2 regions of the Levilactobacillus parabrevis genome follow, and region 2 is predicted to be linked to the other one. Evidence: a T-box and tRNA genes for the amino acid it is inferred to sense, from the RefSeq annotation. Region 2 holds a T-box; the other holds one or more tRNA genes.

Region 1 (3,132 bases), 140 kb from region 2:
ATCCATCCATGTCAGCGTCTAACGCGTTATCCGGATCGTTGTTGTCGTTTCCTGACGTAGGATTCCCGTTGGTCAGATTATTCTTGTCCAACTGGACATCCCTTGCATCGTCACTTATATCCTTGCCATCAATTGCCTGAGAAGCTTCTTCCTGCACGTCCGCCTTAACTGGTGACGTGGTCAATGCCATGCCGGTGCCTAGTCCCACCAGCGCAATACCAGCATATAGCCAATAACGCTTCACTTTTTGCATTTTTAACGGTTGATGGGTCTCTTCGTTACGCATTATCAGCCACCGCTCCTTACCTCTTGTCGTCTATTTAAAATCGTTCAATAAAAAAGCACAATATTCATCGTACCACGGTCAAAAATAAATGCCAGCGATTGTTAACTGCAAAGGGGATAAACCATTATGGCTATTGTAGGCTCGATATGATAACTTGTTCAATATTAAAACCGTTTTCTGTGTACTAAATGTTAGTAAATGATGGAAAGTTCACTGAATCAGGCAATTGTTACGCCACACTATCCGTATTGTGTGGCGAAAAAAGTTTTTTTATTTTTAACACATTATCAGGAGCCTGACGACAAATTTTAAGCAAAAATATCGATTTCTATCCATCCTTACGAACCCGTTCCCTCAAAATTTGCCACGATTTATTTCGTCACGCACAACTCACTTATGCAAAAAAACAGGACTTATGAATTTCTCAGTCCTGTTCCGTACATCTATGCAATTCTCGTTTGAGTATTTCTTAGTCCTGAGGATTCTTCAGCTCAAAGTTACCGGCCCTGCAGTACACCCTCATCGGTCCGTAGCACGGCCGTCACCTGTTGTGAGACTGGCATTAGCTGTTCTGCACACAGCTGACCGTTAAACGATGTACCCTTCTGACTTTCCGCGGTCGGATCGGTCCCATTTTAGCGAAGACCGCCGACTGAAAAACATTGTTGACAGAAGCTGTCAGCCAAATTTGGACACAAAAAAACCAGCCACACACAGTGACTGGTCTAAGTTGGGCTAGCTGGGTTCGAACCAGCGCATGACAGGATCAAAACCTGTTGCCTTACCACTTGGCTATAGCCCAATAATAAAAATGGTGGGGAGTGGATTCGAACCACCGAACCCGAAGGAGCGGATTTACAGTCCGCCGCGTTTAGCCAGACTTCGCTACCCCACCAAAACGTGAATCGCCGTAACGAATCAACGTTTATTATCATACAGAATTCTGCATAAATCGTCAAGCCTTTTCTAGAAAATATTTTTATTTTAATTCGAGAAACCGCAGCCGGTCGCGCCATTCCGTGAAATAATCCGTCTGCGACCACTCGTTGATCCGCTTGCCGTGATACCCCACCGCCTGATCGTAGTAGATTGTCTGTCCAAATTGTCGCGGCGCAAAGTGACGGTGCACGTGGCCAAACTGCACCACATCTACTTGGTACCGGTCTAGCAATTCCCCCATCCGCGGACTCCCCAACATGGCATTTGCCATATTCCAGAAACGATCATCGTCCGTATAGCGAATATACGCCCGGTGGGGGACGAAATGCGTCATGAACAAGACACGTTTATGCTCAGCCTGAGCTTGTTCTAGCTGACCTGTCACCGTTTCTAACACGTGATCCATCCGTTCCGGATCAGACTGTGGCTGTTCAATGGTGCCATCGACCCAAAAAGCCCGTTTCCAGGTTAAAAAGTCACGATCGACCAGGTTGTCTGCAAACTGGTAGTCGTACCAGCCATTATTGCCGATTATTCGCCAGTTAGTCCCGCTTACGTCTAATTGCCCCTGATGGAGGTAAGTCGGCGCTAAGGGGCTCTCAAGGGCCGCATACGTCACATCATGTAACATGTCGTGATTTCCAGCAATAAAGCGAACCTGGGCGGGCGCAATTAACCGCTGTAATCGCGTCACGTAGTCTAAGGATTGTGTGAAATGATTGGTAATGTCTCCGGCAACTAAATACAGGCCCACACCCTGTTGCATGAGATATCCGGCCTGCTGCGGCAAGAGTGCATCCACAGACTGCCGGTTGACATCGAAATGAAGATCACTGATTAACGCTACTTTAACCAAAAATATTGCTCCTCTCTCATTACTTCTATTGTAAGGCGATTCATGCTAGGAACCAGATGCCGTTAATCTCAGGGAGGACGGTCATGCCATTACGACTATCTCAACTCTCGTGGCGTCACTCTCAATATGATGCCCAAGCTTTCTGGTGCACTGTCCGATTCAGTAAGCCAAATAAAAAGTGCCACTCCATAATAGAGTAGCACTTTTACCGGTGGATATTGACTATTTAATACCGGCCATTAAATTCTTAATTGGTTTAACCAAGACGAACATGATCAACCCAGCGACGATGGCCACGATGGCCACGCCCATGAAGTAACCTGCTTCGTTGCCCGGCGTGTAAAGCTTAACCACTTGTGCGTTGACGGCTTGCCCAGCGGCATCGGCCAAGAACCACATACTCATCATCTGAGATTGGAAGGCCTTTGGTGCCAGCTTGGTCGTCACGGACAACCCGATTGGGGAGATCAGTAATTCGGCAATTTCAACAACTGCCCAGCTACCAACTAACCAGAGTGGGCTGACCTTGGAACTCGTCCCAAACAAAGCGACTGGAATCACCATGATCAGGTAGGAAGCACCGGCGAACAACATCCCAGTTGCAAACTTAGCTGGTGAGCTTGGTTGCTTCTTACCCCAACGGTTCCACATTGCAGCGAAGAATGGCGTGTAGATCAGGATAAACAGTGGGTTTAACATCTGGTACCATGACGGCAAGATGTGCACACCTAAGAAATGGTTGTTCGTCTGGTTAGCGGCGAACAGTGCCAAAACTGAGGATCCTTGTTCTTCAATTGCCCAGAAGATAGCGGCAGCGATGAAGAGACCTAAGTAAGCCCAAACGTGCTTGCGTTCAGTTGAAGTAACCTTCTTACTGGTTAAGAAGATCGTGAAGTAAACGACTGGTGTAGCAATGGCCACGATGGAAAGTAACAGAATGAAGTTATTTAAGTTCAATGAACCTAAGAGGAACATTAACAGAACAATCAGTGCAAAAGCTACGAGTCCAACAGCTGAGCGAACACCCAACTTCTTCATGTCACCGGGTTCC
Region 2 (3,132 bases):
GGCAAGTTACCCACGTGTTACTCACCAGTTCGCCACTCGCTTCATTGTTGAAATCAGTGCAAGCACGTCATTCAACGGAAGCTCGTTCGACTTGCATGTATTAGGCATGCCGCCAGCGTTCGTCCTGAGCCAGGATCAAACTCTCATCTTAAAGATGATGCTTGAATAGCTCATCGATTGTTGTTACTTTATTTTCATAAAAGCGAATTGACTTCGCAAATATTGTTTGGGTTTGATACCGAGTATCAAACCGCCCTACACATATTTGGTTTGTCGAAACAATGTTCAGTTTTCAAAGGTCTACATAACTAATTACCGAAGCAATCAGCTCAATCATCATATCATGTTACTGATTTGATGTCAACAAGAAGTTTGATTTAGCAACGTTTCTCGTTGATTCGCTGTTTCAAATGCAACAGCTCAATTAATATAACATTTTATCATCATCACTGTCAAGAACTAATTTCAATCTTTCGAATTGGTCTAGTTGGTAACTCGCGTTGACAACGTATATAACTATACCAAGTGAGAACCCCACCGTCAACTAAATATTGAAAATAAATTCATCTTTTTCCAAAGGCAAAACTTATAGTTGAAAGCGTCTGAATTGTTAACTGACGGCCGTGTGTTTCTTCTTTTTAATGAGTACCGCGTTCGTCTTTATTTTGGCGTCAAAAAAGGCAGTCACCGAAAATAGTGACTGCCTTTCATAAAACCCGTAACTATTTAGCGATTCGAACTAAGAAGTACCGCTTTTTCCCACGACGAACGATGACAAACTTACCATCGAAGGCACTACTTGGGTCAACTTCAGCATCCGTATCCGTAATCTTTTCACCATTGATCCGGATTGCCCCATTGGTCAGGTCTTCTCGTGCTTGTCGACGTGAAGATTCAATCTTAGTGTCGTCAACTAACCACTCTACCAAGTTCTTCTTGTCACCGCTAACCGTCACGGAAGGCATCTTCTTGAAGCCTTGTTCGATTTCACTGGCCGTCAAGTCCGCAACATCCCCAGAGAACAGTGCCTTGGTAATGTGTTGTGCTTCAACTACAGCGTCATGGCCATGAACGAATTCCGTGACTTCTTCGGCTAAGCGAATCTGAGCTTCCCGCTTCTTAGGTTCCGTTGCCACTGCCGTTTCCAATTCCTTGATCTGGTCTTGGTCCAGGAAGGTAAAGTACTTCAGTAACTTGATAACATCCTTGTCATTCGTGTTGAACCAGAATTGATAGAACTCGTATGGTGACGTTTTTTCTGGGTCAAGCCAGATATTGCCGCCTTCGGACTTCCCAAACTTAGTCCCGTCTTCCTTCAAGAGTAATGGAATGGTCAACCCATATGCCTTGGCATCTGATCCCTTGAGCTTATGGATCAGGTCAATTCCGGCCGTGATGTTCCCCCACTGGTCGGCACCACCAATTTGGAGCTGAACGTCTTCCTTCGTGAACAAATGAAGGAAATCGATGGATTGCAGGATTTGGTAAGTGAATTCCGTATAGGAAATCCCAACTTCCAACCGCGAAGCAACAACTTCCTTATTTAACATGTTATTCACGTTGAAGAGCTTCCCGTAGTCACGCAAGAAGTCTAATAAGGAGATTTTTGATAACCAGTCGTAGTTGTTCACAATCTTAAAGGTCCCGTCTTGACCAAAAAGGTGTTCCATTTGCTTGGTCAAGCAGTCTTGGTTATGGCGAACTTGGTCCATCGTCTGCAGCACCCGTTCCGATTTCTTCCCGGATGGGTCACCGATAGAACCCGTTGCCCCACCGATAATGATGTAAGGCCGGTGACCAGCTAACTGGAACCGTTTCAGAATCATAAAGGGAATCAAGTGACCAATGTGCATGGAATCCCCAGTTGGGTCGATTCCAACGTACAGGCCGACTGCCTTATCGTTGACCAACTCGCCCAGGCCAGCTTCATCAGTCTGTTGGTTAATCGCGCCACGCCATTTTAACTCATCAATAATTGACATTTCCGTTCCTCCTATATAAATCTCTCAATAAAAAAGTCCCCAATGGCGCTATGCCATCAGGGACGAATTGAAATCCGCGTTACCACCCAAGTTGTTGTCAATTGACAACCGCTCGTCATCTTTAACGGAATGACCCGCCGATTACTCGGCCGCTCCTCAGCGTAATTCGTGGTTACGGACGTCCTGACTCCCAGCACCGTCAGATTTCTTGACCGGAGCCGCACCCACTACTGGACTGATTCATTGCTTATGATGTCGATGATACCGGGACGGCGGGCAAATGTCAATACACCACGCAACCTTTACTGTGACTTAGCGACACGGTAACTTCCTAAAAGAGACTTGTCAGACTTTCCCAAACGATCTGAATGTTCAGCAACGTCAGAACAATCGTACACGTCCACGCCAGAACCGTGATCCAGCGCTTATTGACGTACTCCGTCCCCATGATTTTCTTGGAGGACGTGAAGATTGTCAGTGGGATCATGGAAAACGGCAGCGCAATCGACAGGAACACCTGTGAATTGACCAGCAGGCTATCCAGCGCGGCTTCATTGCCGCCATAGATAATCGTACAAATAATTACGGGTACCACTGAGATCAGCCGGGTCACGAGACGCCGAACCCACAATGGAATCTTTAAATTGATAAATCCTTCCATAATGACCTGTCCCGTCAGCGTCCCCGTAATCGTTGAGTTCTGTCCGGAGGCCAACAGGGCAACCGCAAACAGCGTGGACAACAATGGCGACGCAACTGCACCAGCCAAGTGGTTATCCTGTAACGCGGCGTAAAGGTTACCAAACGTTCCCAACTGATCCGTGCCCTTACCGAAGAACATCGCTGCCCCCAACAAGAGGAGCAAACAGTTGATAATGAACGCGCCAAATAACTGAATATTGGAATCCCAGGTCGTAAACTTCACGGCACGACGCATCTCGGCTGGATCTTCCCGGTTGAACTTCCGCGTCTGCGAGATTGATGAATGCAAGTAGAGGTTATGCGGCATCACCGTCGCCCCCACAATTCCCAAGGCCATCGTCAGTTGACCTGAGTGGACGATCTCCGTCCGTGGAATAAAGTTCGCCACGGCCGCGCCCATGTTCGGTTGCGCAATGACCACTTCGTAAGCGAAGACCACCAGAATTAC

The links. The T-box of region 2 lies ahead of tyrS (tyrosine--tRNA ligase). A T-box ahead of a tRNA ligase gene usually reads a tRNA of that ligase, here a tRNA-Tyr.
Region 1: it encodes a tRNA-Tyr, which carries the amino acid that the T-box ahead of tyrS (tyrosine--tRNA ligase) is inferred to sense. The anticodon was not compared.

Annotation. Positions count from the first base shown of each region.
Region 1 covers NZ_CP168688.1:2,098,872-2,102,003, forward strand. Annotated here, with positions in the region: gene ACEPSU_RS09930 (leucine-rich repeat protein) at 1-286, opposite strand, end outside; tRNA gene ACEPSU_RS09935 (tRNA-Gln) at 1,017-1,088, opposite strand; tRNA gene ACEPSU_RS09940 (tRNA-Tyr) at 1,099-1,181, opposite strand; gene ACEPSU_RS09945 (metallophosphoesterase) at 1,266-2,081, opposite strand; gene ACEPSU_RS09950 (peptide MFS transporter) at 2,304-3,132, opposite strand, start outside.
Region 2 covers NZ_CP168688.1:2,235,192-2,238,323, forward strand. Annotated here, with positions in the region: rRNA gene ACEPSU_RS10515 (16S ribosomal RNA) at 1-151, opposite strand, end outside; gene tyrS (tyrosine--tRNA ligase) at 723-1,982, opposite strand; T-box leader at 2,038-2,235, opposite strand; gene ACEPSU_RS10525 (Nramp family divalent metal transporter) at 2,314-3,132, opposite strand, start outside.